2 regions of the Arthrobacter sp. UYCu723 genome follow, and region 2 is predicted to be linked to the other one. Evidence: predicted binding sites of a transcription regulator. Region 2 holds the regulator's gene; the other holds the start of a gene.
The links. The regulator HrcA, encoded in region 2, represses chaperone genes, less so after heat shock. The targets are predictions, from matches to a motif close to TTNGCACTCGNNNNNNNCGAGTGCNAA.
Positions count from the first base shown of each region.

Region 1: the regulator HrcA is predicted to act here: its motif matches at 3,414-3,440, upstream of groES (co-chaperone GroES).

Region 1 covers NZ_JBSSBW010000001.1:2,792,626-2,800,559, forward strand. The annotation lists gene ACVWZ8_RS13175 (glutamate--cysteine ligase) at 1-466, opposite strand, end outside; gene ACVWZ8_RS13180 (shikimate 5-dehydrogenase) at 691-1,539, shown strand; gene ACVWZ8_RS13185 (THUMP-like domain-containing protein) at 1,559-2,797, opposite strand; gene ACVWZ8_RS13190 (hypothetical protein) at 2,854-3,333, shown strand; gene groES (co-chaperone GroES) at 3,596-3,892, shown strand; gene groL (chaperonin GroEL) at 3,970-5,580, shown strand; gene ACVWZ8_RS13205 (DUF389 domain-containing protein) at 5,660-6,628, opposite strand; gene ACVWZ8_RS13210 (acyltransferase family protein) at 6,803-7,934, shown strand, end outside.
Region 2 covers NZ_JBSSBW010000001.1:3,813,197-3,821,130, reverse strand. The annotation lists gene ACVWZ8_RS17875 (GerMN domain-containing protein) at 1-301, shown strand, start outside; gene ACVWZ8_RS17870 (16S rRNA (uracil(1498)-N(3))-methyltransferase) at 386-1,192, opposite strand; gene dnaJ (molecular chaperone DnaJ) at 1,195-2,322, opposite strand; gene hrcA (heat-inducible transcriptional repressor HrcA) at 2,407-3,420, opposite strand; gene ACVWZ8_RS17855 (DUF3097 domain-containing protein) at 3,646-4,497, shown strand; gene ACVWZ8_RS17850 (DUF4870 domain-containing protein) at 4,627-5,046, shown strand; gene hemW (radical SAM family heme chaperone HemW) at 5,107-6,345, opposite strand; gene lepA (translation elongation factor 4) at 6,388-7,934, opposite strand, start outside.

The sequences.
Region 1 (7,934 bases), 1.0 Mb from region 2:
CGGGAAGGACCTTGTCCCGGCTGTCGAGTCCGACGTGCACATGGACGCCGTAGATGACCATCTGGCGGCCCCACCACTGGGTGCGGTCAATGAGCTTGGCGTAGCGGGCCTTGTCCGTCACGGGTTGGAGCTGGGGCGGGCTGAAGGGGTGGCTGCCGGCGCAGAAGATCTCGACGCCCATGGGGTCGGTCACGTCGCGGACCGCGGCGAGCGAACTGTCCAGGTCGGCTTTCGCTTGCGCCACCGTGGTGCAGATTCCGGTGACCAGTTCCACCGTGTTCAGCAGCAACTCCTGCTTGATGTGTGGGTGTTCGTCGTCCTCGTTCAGCTCGGGATGCGCGGCGGCAACTCCGCGGAGCACCTCGTTGGCGACGGAGGCCAGTTCGCCGGTTTCTGCATCGACGAGGGCGAGCTCCCATTCCACACCAAGAGATGATTGCCTGGATGAAGCGAAATCAATCTTCATGTGGTCCCTTCACTGTTCTGCTGTCCGTTGCCGTGACCCATCTGGCAGCGGTACTGGCAGGGAAGTTGGCGGGGGCAACGGTGGTCCAAGTCTAGTGCAGGGGTGGCGCCGGGTCGGTGGCCAAGTTGCAGCGGGAACGTGAAAGTGTTCACAAAAGGACTCTGACCGCAGCGGAAGTGACGGCAGTTCCGGGGATGCCGGCGCCGCTGGCGTTTAATGGAGGGGTGCCCATACTGAACAAAGACATGACGCTGTGTATCTCCCTCTCGGCCCGTCCGAGCAACAACGGGACGCGCTTCCACAACCATCTGTATGAACAGCTTGGCCTGAACTGGATCTACAAGGCCTTCGCACCCACCGACCTGGCCCAGGCGATCGCCGGGGTCCGGGGCCTGGGAATCCGCGGCTGCGCCGTCTCCATGCCGTACAAAGAGGATGTCATTGCCCTCGTGGACGTGATGGACCCGTCCGCCAAGGCGATCGATTCGGTCAACACCATCGTCAACGACGCCGGACGGCTCACCGCGTACAACACCGACTACACGGCGATCGAGCAGCTGCTGCAACGCAATGCCGTCCCCACTGGCTCCTCGGTGTGGCTCCGCGGCTCCGGCGGCATGGCCAAGGCCACCGCGGCGGCGCTGCGCGACGCCGGTTTCCGGGACGTGACCGTGATAGCCCGCAACGAGGCCCCGGGACGGGCGCTCGCCAAACTCTATGGCTTCGCGTGGCTGTCCGAGGTCCCCGTTCCCTTGGCTGACGGGGCCGGAGCTGCGCAGATGCTCATCAATGTCACGCCTATCGGTATGGCAGGGAGTATGGCCGGCGGCCCGGACGCCGATTCGCTGTCCTTCCCGCAGGAGGCGGTGGAGGCCGCGACGGTGGTCTTCGACGTCGTCGCCCTGCCGGCCGAGACGCCGCTCATCAGGGCCGGCCGCGCCGCCGGCAAGACCGTGATCACCGGGGCCGAGGTGGCCACCATCCAGGCCCTGGAGCAGTTCGTGCTGTACACCGGCGTCCGGCCGAGCGACGAGCAGGTCCGGGCCGCCGAGGAGTTCATGCGGGCACAGTAGCCCTGCGGTGCCGGTAGAGCTAGTGCTGGACCGGCTCCACCGAAATGGCCACCCGCTCCTCGCCAATCCTGGTGAGGACCAGGGTGGCCGTTTTCTTGCCCCTATTTTTCCCGGCAGTGTTCTTCCCAGCAGGGAGCAGCTGCTTCCGCAGCTCCTCCGGCGTCACCGAGGTGCCGCGCTTCTTGATGTCCAGCACTCCGATGCCCCGGTCCTTGACCCAGGCCTTGAGCGCCTTGACGTTGTAGGGCATCACCTCCAGGACCCGGTACGCCCGTGCGAACGGCGTGTCCTTCAGCTCCGGGGCGCAGATGTAGGCGATATGCTCGTCCACCAGATGCCCGCCCAGCTGGAACGCGACGTCGGCCACCAGACCGGCACGGATGACTGCGCCGTCGGGCTCGTACAGATATCCCTCGACGGGTCCCACCGGGGCAACCGGGCCGCCGTCGAACTCCTCGGAGCTGGTGAGTTCCGCGGCACCCTGCGGGCCGAGCAGGAGGGCGGCACGCCGTACCCCGGGACGCCGCACGGCGTTGAACCACAGCGCCACCTCGGTGACGTCGCCGCCGGCCGAGACCCATTGCGCCTCACAAGCTGCTGGGACCGAGTCGTGCGGCATGCCGGGGCCCATCTTCACACCGACGGCGCGCCCGGAGTCGGCCAGGGACTCGGCGAAGGACAGCGGCGGGGAGAAGTCCTCCGGGTCCCAGAGCCGCTTGGTCCCCGAGGTGGAGGTGGTGCGGCGGGCGGGATCCAGCCAGACGCCGTCGATTCCCTCGAGCGGCACCGCCATGGCATCGGAGTGGACCACGGTGGCGTTCCGGAAGGGGATCAGGTTCATGGTGGCGCATGCGGCCGTGGTCTCATCCATCTCCACCGCGGTGACCTGGATGTCCAGGGACGCCAGTGCCATCGAGTCGGCGCCCAGGCCGCAGCCCAGGTCCGCTACGTGCCGGATGCCGGCCTCCGCGAAGCGCTGCGCGTGCCGGGCCGCCACGGTGAGTCGGGTTGCCTGCTCCAGCCCCGCCTGCGTGAAGATCATCTGCCGGGCAAATTCGCCGAACTTGGCCTCGGCCCTGGTCCGGAGCCGGGACTGGGTGAGCACCGCCGAAACGAGTTCGGGGGAGTGGCCGGACTTCCGGAGCGAGGCGTTGAGCCGGAAAGCCTCATCCTCCTCGTACGGCCCCAGCGATGCCAGCAGCTCCCAGCCCTCGGGGTTGAGGAGCGGGGCGATCTGGTCCTGCGGTGCGTCAGCCATGGAATCAAGCCTAGTTCAGGCGCCGGTGCCCCGATGCGCCCGCTAGGCTGGACGGCATGGACGACAGCGGTACGGAAGACAACGGGACCCAAGACGCCTACACGGACCCGGACGCCGCCCGGCGGGACGCCGAAGAGGGCCGCCCGGGCCTGCTGCGTCGTGCCGGACACGGCGTTGCCGGACACGGCCGTGCCGGACACGGCCTTGCCCGGTACGCCAGGCCGGCGCTGGTCGCGGGCTGTGTCATCGCCGTCGTCTGCGCGGCGTTGCTGGTCATCATCTTTTTCCTCGACTCCTTCAACGCGACCGTCTATTCAGTCGGCGGCAAGGACGTCACGGACGCCACCGACGAAGCCCGGTCCATCCGTGAGAGCTACGCTGCCGCCAAGGTCGGCGGCACCATCTTCCTGGTTATCGGCCTCGCACTCGCCGCCGCGGGCGGATTCCTGCTGTACCGCCAGCGGAATGAACCGGGCCGGAACGACGAGGCGGACGACGGCGAGGAAGTGGACTTCGAGGACCTCGGGGGACAGTAATCCTGCCGCCCGCCGGCGTTCGCACCGGCAGCCGACAGCCTGCATCCCGGCCGCCCCGGGCGTTCACCCCGGATGAACTTCTGGCACTCGCCTTGACCGAGTGCTAACCATTTACATAGAGTCGTTGTTAGCACTCTCCCTAGGAGGGTGCTAACAACTGAAGCTTCACAGCCAGGCTGCTGCCGGCACCGCGACGACGGTTTGCACGCCTTGGCACCACAGCTTTAAAGTCCATGAATTTGCTGACGAATAGGAGAGGTCCTTGTCGGTCTCTATTAAGCCTCTTGAGGATCGTATTGTTGTCCGCCCGCTCGAAGCCGAGCAGACCACGGCCTCCGGCCTGGTTATCCCGGACTCCGCGCAGGAAAAGCCGCAGGAAGGCGAAGTTGTCGCAGTAGGCCCCGGCCGCTTCGACGACAACGGCAACCGCGTTCCGATCGACGTCGCCACCGGCGATGTTGTCATCTACTCCAAGTACGGCGGAACTGAAGTCAAGACCGGCGGCACCGAGTACCTCGTGCTGTCCGCCCGCGACGTTCTGGCGATCGTCGTAAAGTAACTCTCTTGGACCCCCGCGCCGCCGATCCTTCTCAGACGGGTCAGTTGCGCGGGGTTCTGTCTTGAAAGGACAAAACCATGGCAAAGCAGCTTGCGTTTAACGACGCTGCCCGCCGGTCGCTTGAAGCCGGCATCGATAAGCTCGCCAACACGGTCAAGGTGACGCTTGGCCCGCGCGGCCGCAACGTCGTGCTGGACAAGAAGTGGGGCGCCCCCACGATCACCAACGATGGCGTCACCATCGCCCGTGAAGTCGAGCTGGACGACCCGTTCGAGAACCTTGGCGCGCAGCTCGCCAAGGAGGTCGCCACCAAGACCAACGACGTTGCCGGTGACGGCACCACCACCGCCACGGTGCTGGCACAGGCCCTCGTCAAGGAAGGCCTCCGCAACGTTGCGGCAGGCGCCGCACCGGGCCAGATCAAGCGCGGCATCGAGGTCTCTGTTGAGGCTGTCGCCGCCCGCCTGCTCGAGAACGCCCGCCCGGTCGAAGGCACCCAGGTCGCCAACGTCGCCTCCATCTCCGCCCAGAGCGACGAGGTCGGCGAGCTCCTGGCCGAGGCATTCGGCAAGGTCGGCAAGGATGGTGTGATCACCATCGAGGAATCCTCCACCACGCAGACCGAACTGGTCCTCACCGAGGGCATGCAGTTCGACAAGGGCTACCTGTCCCCGTACTTCGTCACCGACGCGGAACGCCAGGAAGCCGTCCTCGAAGACGCCCTGATCCTGATCAACCAGGGCAAGATCTCCTCCGTGCAGGATTTCCTGCCGCTGCTGGAAAAGGCGCTGCAGAGCTCCAAGCCGCTCTTCATCATTGCCGAAGACGTCGACGGCGAGGCCCTCTCCACGCTGATCGTCAACCGCATCCGCGGCACCCTGAACGTCGTTGCCGTCAAGGCTCCGGGCTTCGGTGACCGCCGCAAGGCCATGCTGCAGGACATCGCCACCCTCACGGGTGCACAGGTTGTCTCGCCGGAACTGGGCCTCAGCCTGGACACTGTAGGCCTCGAGGTGCTGGGTACCGCCCGGCGCATCACCGTCACGAAGGACAACACCACCATCGTCGACGGCGCCGGTTCGGCCGAGGATGTCGCAGCCCGTGTTTCCCAGCTGCGCGCCGAGCTGACCCGCACGGATTCGGACTGGGACAAGGAAAAGCTCCAGGAACGCCTGGCCAAGCTGGCCGGCGGCATCGGCGTGATCAAGGTCGGCGCTGCCACCGAGGTCGAGCTGAAGGAAAAGAAGCACCGCATCGAAGACGCCGTGTCCTCGACCCGCGCTGCCCTCGAAGAAGGCATCGTGGCCGGCGGCGGCGCCGCCCTCATCCACGCCCTCAAGGCGCTCGACGAGGACCCGGCCGTCCAGGCTCTCGAAGGTGACGCGGCAGCAGCTGTCGGCATCGTCCGCCGGGCACTGACCCAGCCGCTGCGCTGGATCGCCCAGAACGCCGGCTTCGACGGCTACGTCGTCGTCGCCAAGGTGGCCGAATCCGCCGACAACCAGGGCTTCAACGCCAAGACCGGCGAATACGAAGACCTGATCGCGGCCGGCGTGATCGACCCCGTGAAGGTGACGCGGGCGGCCCTCCGCAACGCGGCCTCCATCGCGGCACTGGTTCTCACCACGGAAACCCTCGTGGTCGAGAAGCCTGCCGATGAAGACCAGCACGCGGGCCACCAGCACTAGCTCCAAGTCGCTGTAGTCAAGGCCGGTCCGGCATCGCCCGGGCCGGCCTTTTCTATGCCGTCCGGCCCGGAAACGAGGCTTAGCGCTGGGACCGCAGGGCCTTGCGCCGCAGGCGCAGTGCGGCGTCCCGGGGGAGCCGCTTGGTGATGAGCCGGTAGAAGACCAGCACGGCCGCCGCCGAAACCACAATGCCCACCAGATTCAGGAACAGCTGCAGCGCCGAGCCGGCGGCTTTCTCGTATTCGCCCAGCACCAGGGCGACGGCGACGAAGCCGGCGGCCGGAACGGTCGTCACCGAAATGAACACCCCGATCAGCGCCGAGGATCTCTGGCTGATCACGGAGAGCATGCCTGCGGTCCCGGCCAGGACGGCGACGATCAGCGAGTAGGGGCCCGGGTGGTAGATGAATTCGACGGCGGAGCCATGGTCCAGTGCATCGGCGGGGAAGAGTCCGAGGGGCACCGACAGCCACGCGGTCAGGGCAGCCGCCAGCATCGCTACCGGGAAGCCGACGCCGAGAGCCAGCGCCGCGCCGCGTCCCAGCGGCCCTTGCCGGCGCACAAGAGCCACTGCCAGGGCAGCCAGCGGGCCGAACTCCGGCCCGACCGCCATGGCGCCGACGATGGCGATGGTCGAGTCGGTCACGATGCCGATGGCCGCCAGTTGGGTCGCCAGGACCAGGAAGGCCAGATAGCTCCATGTGAGCCGCGAGTCTTCGCCCGTCTGCCTGGAGACCTCGTCCCAGATCACGGCGTCGGCCCCCTCACCCGGGGCTGCCGCCACCGCCTGGTCAGCACGGTCGGAGAGCACGAGGTCCGGCATCGTGACCGAAATGGAGCCGAGTTCCCGGACGTTCAGCGCATGAAGTTTCTCCACCAGCCGCTCGACCGACTCCCTCGCCAGCAGGACGTGGATGACGTCCCCCGGAGGGAGCACGGACGCCCCGGGGTGGCGGGCGACTTCCGCCACGCCGAGCTCGCCGGAGCAACACTCCACCACGACGCCGGACAGCTTTTCCGGCACACAAATTCGCAGTTCCGCGATCACAATGCCGCCTCCTCTGACTCGTAACAGACTAGCCGCCGGCGCGGCCTCGGGCCGCGGAAAACCCCGCACTGCCCCCGTTAATCCCCCCGACCCCCGCGTCCCCCGCCACGATTGGCCAGATAAATTACGGTTCGGTAACATTGATGCTTTGGGAAACCGGTTTGAAGGGTCTTTGTGTCGAACGAGCGAACCATTGCCGGCCCGCACACCGCGGACGCGGGTTCTCCGGCGCGCCGAAAATCCAGCTACCGCCCCGAAGTCCAGGGCTTGCGGGCCCTCGCCGTCCTCATGGTGGTCACGTACCACGTGTGGCTCGGCCGGGTCTCCGGCGGGGTGGACATCTTCCTGCTGATCTCTGCCTTCCTGATGACGCTCAGCTTCGCCGGGAAGGTGGAAAGCGGGAAGCCGCTGCGGCTCCTGAGCCACTGGCTCCACCTGCTCAAGCGGCTGCTGCCCGCCGTCGTCGTGGTCATCCTCGGCGTCCTGGCCGGCACCTGGGCCATCCTCCCGGAAAGCCGGTGGCCGGATGTGCTGGACCAGGCCTGGGCCTCCCTGCTGTACCGGCAGAACTGGCTCCTGGCGGACACCGCCGTCGACTACTACGCGCAGGACCATTCCGGTGCCAGCCCCTTGCAGCACTTCTGGTCATTGTCCATCCAGGGCCAGGTCTTCCTGCTGTGGCCGCTCGTGTTTGCCGGTGCCGCGCTGCTCCGCAAGCTGCTCTGCCGCGGCCTCGGCCGCTGGACTCCTTTGAAGGACCGGCTGAACTATCGGGTTTTGCTGGCCGTGGCCTTCGGCGCAATCTTCGTTGCCTCGCTGCTGTACTCGATTCAGCAGACCGCCACGAACCAGGCCTACGCCTACTTCGACACCCGCGCCCGGCTCTGGGAATTCGCCCTCGGCTCCCTGCTGGCGCTCGCCGTGCCCTACCTCAAGCCCGGCAGGATCCTGCGGGTGGCGCTGGGCTGGACCGGCCTTGCCGCCATGCTGTCCTGCGGGCTGCTGCTGACCGTGGACCGTTCCTTCCCCGGCTTCATTGCCCTGTGGCCCACCCTCGCCGCGGCCGCCATCATTGTGGCAGGGCAGAGCGGCAGCCGTTTCGGTGTGGACCGCTTCCTCACCTGGAAGCCGCTCGTTGCCCTCGGCGACAACTCCTACGCCCTCTACCTGTGGCACTGGCCGCTCCTGGTGCTGGCCCTCGCCGGGATGGGGATCAGCTCGCCGAACCTCGTGCAGGGCCTGGCCATCGTGGCCACGTCCGTGGTGCTGGCCGTGCTCACCACCCGGTTCGTGGAGAAGCCCTTGC
Region 2 (7,934 bases):
GGTGTGGATCATCAATCCCCAGGAGGGCACCTCGATGGAGGACGGCGCGGTCAAGGTCAGCGGCCGGAGCACCGTTCCGGGCGGGAAGCTCCGCTGGGAGATCCTGCGGATCGACGGCAGCGTCAAGACGACTTACCTGAACGGGAACACCCCAGCCTCCGCGGACGCCGGCCAGTCCGGACTGTTCAGCCTTTCGGTGAACCTGGGCCCCGGGAACTACGAGGTCAGGGTCTCCCAGCTGCAGGACGGCAACCCGTCCCAGGACCTGAATGTGGACACGCGCGGCTTCACAGTCAAATAAGAACGGTCAAATAAGAAGCAAATAGGAACACAGTCAAATAGGAAACAGCCAAGGAAGTCAGGCAGCCCGCCTGGCAGCCTGCCGCTACCAGCGGCCCAGGATGTCGCTCGCCAGCACGGTCGCGGCGGGGCCGGCGGTGGAGGATCGCAGCACGTGGTGGCCGAGCAGGGCGGTGACGGCGCCGGCGCCGCACAGCCTCGTCACTTCACGGGGGCTGATGCCGCCTTCCGGGCCTACGATCAGCAGCACTTCACGGGCGGCGTCCGGCGCGTCTGGAGCCGGCTGGCTGTCCAGCGTGCCCTGCGTGCCCAGCGTCGCCTGCCAGGACTCCAGCACCTGCCGCAGGGGACGCACGGCGTCCTCGTGCAGGATGATGGCGAGACCTGCTGCGGCGACAGCCGCCTGAAGTCCGGCGCTGTCGACGGCGGAGCGGACCTCCGGAATCCAGGCGCGGCGTGCCTGCTTGGCGGCTGCCGTCACGACGGACTGCCACTTTGCATGCGCCTTCGCCGCCCGCTCCGCCTTCCAGCGCACGATCGAGCGTTCCGCCTGCCAGGGGATGACAGCGTCGATCCCCAGCTCCGTGGCGGTTTCGGCCGCCAGCTCGTCCCGGTCGCCCTTGGCGAGGGCCTGCACCAGGACCAGCCGGATGTCCGGCCGCGCTTCCGCGGTCAGTTCGGCGCACTCCACGGTCAGTTCGCCGGGCGCGACGGCTGTCACTGTTCCCGTGAGCCGCTTCCCGGCGCCGTCGGCGATGTCCACCGGCTCGCCGAGGCTGAGGCGCTTCACCGTGACCGCGTGGCGGGCCTCGGCGCCGTCAAGGACGAAGGTGGAACCGGGGACCTGCTGGTCCAGTGTTCCCGGGGCGGTGAAGAAGACCGGATTGCTCACCGCTACAGGTTACCGAGCCGGTCCCGGAGCTTGGCGAAGACCCCGCCGCTCGCCGCGAGCTTCCCTTCGGTGAACTGTTCCCCGCGCAGCTTCGCGAGCTGACGGAGCAGGTCCTCCTGGGCGGCGTCGAGCTTGCCCGGGGTCTCCACCTGCAGGTGGACCTTGAGGTCCCCGCGGCCGTAGCCGCGCAGATGGGTGACGCCGAGTCCGCGCAGGGTGATGACCTCGCCCGACTGGGTGCCGGCCTTGACGTCGATCTCCTGCTGCCCGTCAAAGGTATCGAGGGTGAGCTCGGTGCCGAGCGCGGCGGCGGTCATCGGGATATTCAGGCTTGCGTGCAGGTCGTCGCCGTCGCGCACGTAGGTGGCGTCGTTGTTGACCCGGATCTCCACGTAGAGATCGCCCGCGGGGCCGCCGGCGGGACCCGCCTCGCCCTGGCCGGAGAGCTGGATGCGGGTGCCGGTGGCGACTCCGGCCGGGACCTTGACGGTCAGGGTCCGGCGGCTGCGGATCCGGCCCTGGCCGGCGCATTCGTTGCAGGGATCCTTGATCACTGTGCCGAAGCCTTCGCAGCTGCCGCAGGGAGCCGTGGTCATGACCTGGCCCAGGATGGACCGGACGGCGCGCTGGACCTGGCCGCTGCCGCCGCAGATGTCACAGCGCTCCGGGCGGGTGCCTGGCCGGCAGCAGGAGCCTTCACAGGTGGGGCAGGTGACGGCCGTGTCGACCTCGAGCTTCTTGTTCACGCCGAACACGGCGTCGCGGAGCTCGATCCGGACGCTGATCAGGGCGTCCTGGCCGCGGCGGACCCGGGACGCGGGACCGGCCTGGCCGCCGGCGCCGAAGAAGGTGTCGAAGATGTCCTGGAACGCGAAGCCCTGGCCGGCGTAGCTGCCGCCGCCGAAGCCGTTGTCGGTGCCGTTCTCATTGCCGGTGGTGTCGTAGACCCGGCGTTTCTGCGGGTCGGAGAGCACCTCGTAGGCGTGCGTGACGGCCTTGAAACGGTCTGACGCGTCATCGCCCGGGTTGACGTCCGGGTGCAGGGTCCGCGCAAGCTTGCGGTAGGCCTTCTTGATCTCTTCTCCCGTTGCTTCGCGGGAGACTCCAAGAACGTCGTAGTGGCTGCTCAAAGTTCGTATCTCTTCCTGGTTGTACTGCCTGTTAGGGGCATGAAGTCTGGTCAACAGCGGCGCGGCGGCCTGCCGCCCGGGCGGTCAGGGCCCGAGGATTCTGGAAAGGTAGCGGGCCACCGCACGGACGGCGGCCATGGTGGTCGGATAGTCCATCCGGGTGGGACCGAGCACACCGACCTTGGCCGTGGCGTCCGGGCCGTAGCCGGTAGCCACCACCGACGCCTCCGCGAGCCCGTCGTACGGGTTCTCCCGGCCGATGCTGACAGTCACTCCGCGCGGGTCCGCCGCCATGTCGCTGAGCAGGCGCAGCATGACCACCTGCTCTTCGAGTGCTTCCAGCACGGGACCGATGCTCAGCGGGAAGTCCACGTTGGACCGGGCGAGGTTGGCTGTCCCGGCCATGACCATGCGCTCTTCGCGGCTGCTTGCGGCGAGGGCTTCGAGCCCCCTGGCCAGTGCCTGCGCGGCGCTGCGCCGCGCAGGCGGGCAGCTGACGACCACGGCCTGCAGCGACTGCGGCAGCAGGTTCAGCGGCGTCCCGGAGAGGCTGCCCAGGAACCGCGACCGCAGTTCCGCGACGGCCTCCTCCGGAAGGTCCTGGACGACGTCGATCACCCGCTGCTCCACCTTGCCGGTGTCCGCGATCAGGACCGCCAGCACCTTCCGGGGCGCCAGCAGGACAAATTCGATATGCCGCACCTTGGCCCGGCTCAGATGCGGATACTGCACGACGGCGACCTGGTTGGTGAGCTGCGACAGGAGCCGCACCGTCCGGTCCAGGACGTCGTCGAGGTCATCGGACCCCTCCAGCAGTGCCTGAATGGCCCGGCGTTCCGCCGGGGAGAGCGGCTTGACGGCGGAGATCTGGTCCACGAACAGGCGGTAGCCCTTGTCCGTGGGAATCCTTCCGGAGCTCGTGTGCGGCGCCGTGATGAGGCCTTCATCTTCCAGTGCGGCCATGTCATTGCGGATGGTGGCGCTGGACACGCCCAGATGGTGCCGTTCCACGAGGGCTTTGGAGCCGACGGGTTCACGCGAATGGACGTAGTCCTCCACGATGGCGCGCAGCACTTCGAGTTTGCGTGGTTCGCTCACGCCCCACCTCCAATCGACTGTCCCGCATCCGGTGCCGCCCCTCCGGCCGCGCCGGGCAGGCGGTCCGCACTGGGCGTGGTTAGCACTCGACATGCCTAAGTGCTAACCAGTCTAATATGAGTCGCCGCGTTGTTAGCATTGGATTCGCTCCAGGCGTCGTTCCCGGGGCTGGTGTTTTCGGGCACAGCCCGCCGTATCATTCCGAGCGCAAAGCAGTGTGAACAGATGTCATACCAGAACTGGGGCCCGCAGGACCTGTCCGCCCCCGCCAAGCCCCAGCTGCCCGAAGTCCCCGTGGAACGCGGAATGGTGCTCGAGGACGTACAGTCCGGCTGGGTGGGGGCCGTCACCCGAGTGGAGAAGTCCGGCGGGATGCATGTGGTGGCCCTGGAGGACCGCCGCGGCAAGTCGAGGTCCTTCCGGCTCGGCTTCGGCTTCCTCCTGGCGGGCCAGCCGATCCGGCTGATGCCGCCGGCCCCGCGGCCCGCCCTTGCACCGGCGGGAGCCAGCCGCACCGCGTCCGGCTCGATCCGGGTCGAGGGCCAGCGCGCGCAGGTGGCCAAGGCCAGCCGGATCTGGGTGGAAGGCAAGCACGACGCCGAGCTGGTGGAGAAGGTCTGGGGTGACGATCTCCGGGTGGAGGGCATCGTCGTCGAGCCGCTGCACGGCATCGATGACCTCTCGGCCGCCGTCGCCGCGTTCCGGCCCGGCCCAGGACGCCGCCTCGGCGTCCTGGTGGACCACCTGGTGCCGGAGTCCAAGGAGTCCAGGATCGCCGACGCCGTGATGGCCTCCCCCGGCGCGGCTGGGAACGTGCTGATTGTCGGGCATCCGTACGTGGACGTGTGGCAGGCCATCCGTCCCTCGGTCCTGGGCATCGAGACGTGGCCGGTCATCCCCCGGGGCGTGGACTGGAAGACCGGCATCCTGATGGCCTTCGGCTGGCCGCACAGCACCAAGGAGGATATCGGCCTGGGCTGGCAGAAGCTCCTCGGCGCCGTCCGCAACTACGCCGATCTGGAAGCTTCACTGCTGGGCCGCGTGGAAGAGGTCATCGATTTCCTCACGGTTCCCTGAGGGCCCGATCCTCGATTCGGCGTCCGAGCAAGTATTCTTGGATCGGCGGCTGCGCACCCTGCGCGGCTCCGGCACTACTGGTAACAACTTCCAGCAACAACGCATCACAGCAATCCGAAGGACTAAACCGTGGCAGAAGACGCACGCGAACACACGGGCAATCAGGCCGGCCATGGCCAGCCCCCGTATCATGGCGTTCCCGCCAATGCGCTGCCCCTGACGGCCAGCGAGGACCGGCAGTGGGCCACGCTGGCGCATTTTGGCGGCATCCTCGGCTGCGTTCCTTCGTTGCTGATCTACCTGATCTTCAAGGACCGCGGCCCGTTCACGGCGCAGGAGTCCAAGGAAGCCCTCAACTTCACGCTGCCCCCGACGATCGCCGCTGTGGTCGCGAACCTGTTGGTCTTTGTGCCGGTGGTGGGAAACCTGTTCGCCGTGCTCGCCACCGTGATCTGGATTGCCGTCACGTGCTTCTCTGTCGCCGCAGGCATCCATGTCAACCGTGGCCAGCCGCACCGCTATGAGTTCAACCTGCGCTGGATCAAGTAGGGGCATCCCAGCCGGCTGGGCGTCAGGCTGTCAGGCCCGGCTGGGCCTCAGCTAGTCTGCTCAGTCCGGCAGGATCCGGCGGACCACGGCGTCGGCGAGCAGCCGTCCTTTGAGCGTCAACACCAGCCGGCCCTTGAAGGCCGCCACCGGATCAACCAGGCCGTCGGCAATCAGCCCCGCCACGGCGTGCCGCCCGGTGTCCCCCAGGCCGCCCAGGCTCGGGATGTCCAGCCCGGTACTCAGCCGGGCTTCCAGGATGATGCGCTCCACGTTCCGGGTCTCGGAGTCGAGGGTTTCCCGCCCGGCAGCAGGCGAGAGCCCTGAACCCAGCCGGTTCGCGTAGGCCGCGGGGTGCTTCACGTTCCACCAGCGGACGCCACCCACATGCGAGTGCGCCCCGGGACCGATCCCCCACCAGTCGTCCCCCCGCCAGTAGGCGAGGTTGTGGCGGCACGCCTGCTCCGGCGTGCGCGCCCAGTTGCTGACCTCGTACCAACCCAGGCCGGCAGCGGAGATGAGCTCGTCCGCGAGCTCGTACTTGGCGGCGTGGTCGTCGTCGTCGATTCCGGGCACCTCGCCACGGCGGATCTGGGCGGCGAGCTTGGTGCCTTCCTCGACGATCAGCGCATAGGCGCTGATGTGGTCGGGTCCGTAGGACAGCGCAGTCTCCAGCGAGTAGCGCCAGTCGTCGAGCGATTCCCCCGGGGTGCCGTAGATCAGGTCAAGGCTCACGGCGAGCCCCGCCTCCCGGGCCCACTGGACCACCTGCGGGACACGGCTGGGCGTGTGGGTGCGGTCCAGAACCTTCAGGACATGCGGGACGGCCGACTGCATGCCGAAGGAAACCCGGGTGAACCCGGCGTCGGCCAGGAGCTGCAGGGATTCGGGCGTGACGGAGTCCGGGTTCGCTTCGGTGGTGACCTCCGCCCCGGGCTGCAGTCCCCACGCCGCGACGGCGGCGGTCAGGATCCGGCCCAGATCCTCGGCGGGGAGCAGCGTCGGTGTTCCGCCGCCAAAAAAGACGGTCCCGAGGGTCCTTGCCGGCAGGCCACTGTTCTGGAGCGCCGCGGCGGCGAATTCGACCTCCGAGATGGCCGTGCTGGCGTAGGCGTCCTGCGAGGCCCCGCCGCCGAGCTCGGTGGCGGTGTAGGTGTTGAAGTCGCAGTAACCGCAGCGGACGGCGCAGAACGGGATGTGCACGTAGAGCCCGAAGGCCCGGCCGGCGGCGCCCTCCAGTGCCTGGGCAGGGAGGAGGCCGTCCGGCGGAGCCGGGTCGCCCAGGGGAAGAACGCTAGGCACGGGCCGGGCCCGCCTGCGTGGGGACAGTCATATCCGGCACCGCTACTTCTTGGCCTTGTCCTTGGACTCGTCCGTGGTCAGGGCGGCGATGAACGCTTCCTGCGGCACTTCCACACGGCCCACCATCTTCATGCGCTTCTTGCCTTCTTTCTGCTTTTCCAGCAGCTTGCGCTTTCGGGTGATGTCACCGCCGTAGCACTTGGCAAGGACGTCCTTGCGGATGGCGCGGATGCTTTCGCGGGCAATGATCCGCGAGCCGATAGCGGCCTGGATGGGCACCTCGAACTGCTGGCGCGGAATGAGTTCGCGCAGCTTGCCCGTCATCATCACACCGTAGGCGTAGGCCTTGTCACGGTGCGTGATGGCGGAGAAGGCATCCACCTGCTCGCCCTGGAGCATGATGTCCACCTTGACCAGATCGGCCACCTGCTCGCCGTCGGCCTTCCAGTCCAGCGACCCGTAGCCACGGGTCCTGGACTTGAGGATGTCGAAGAAATCGAAAACGATTTCGGCCAGCGGCAGGCGGTACCGGATTTCCACCCGGTCCTCGGAGAGATAGTCCATGCCGCCCATCACGCCGCGCCTGCTCTGGCACAGCTCCATGATGGCGCCGACAAACTCGTTCGGCGCAAGGATGGTGGCGGAAACCATCGGCTCGCGGACTTCAGCGATCTTGCCGCTCGGATACTCGCTGGGGTTCGTGACGTGGATGATCTTCTTGTCCTCCAGCGTCACCTCGTATTCCACGTTGGGGGCGGTGGAGATCAGGTCCAGGTTATATTCGCGTTCCAGGCGCTCACGGGTGATTTCCAGGTGCAGCAGGCCGAGGAATCCCACCCGGAAGCCGAATCCCAGCGCGGCAGACGTCTCAGGCTCATACACGAGCGCGGCATCGTTGAGCATCAGCTTCTCCAGCGCATCGCGGAGCGCCGGATAGTCCGTTCCGTCCAACGGATACAGGCCGGAGAAGACCATGGGCTTGGCATCCGCATAGCCGGCAAGGGATTCCGTGGCCGGCTTGGCCAGGTTGGTGACGGTGTCGCCGACCTTGGACAGGCGGACGTCCTTTACACCGGTGATGAGGTAGCCGACTTCGCCGACGCCGAGGCCCTTGGAAGGGGTGGGCTCCGGAGAGCTGACACCGATCTCGAGGAGTTCGTGGGTGGCGCGGGTGGACATCATCTGGATGCGTTCGCGGGGGTGCAGCATGCCGTCGACCACACGCACGTAGGTGACCACGCCGCGGTAGGTGTCATAGACCGAGTCGAAGATCATGGCACGTGCGGGGGCGTTGGGGTCGCCCACCGGGGCGGGCAGGTCGCGGACGATCTTGTCCAGCAGGACCTCGACTCCCGCGCCGGTCTTGCCGGAGACGCGCAGCACGTCCTCCGGATCGCCGCCGATCAGGCTGGCCAGTTCCGCCGCGTACTTCTCCGGCTGGGCGGCAGGGAGGTCGATCTTGTTCAGCACAGGGATGATCGTGAGGTTGTTTTCCATCGCCAGGTAGAGATTGGCGAGGGTCTGGGCCTCGATGCCCTGGGCCGCATCCACGAGCAGCACCGCGCCTTCGCAGGCCGCGAGCGAGCGGG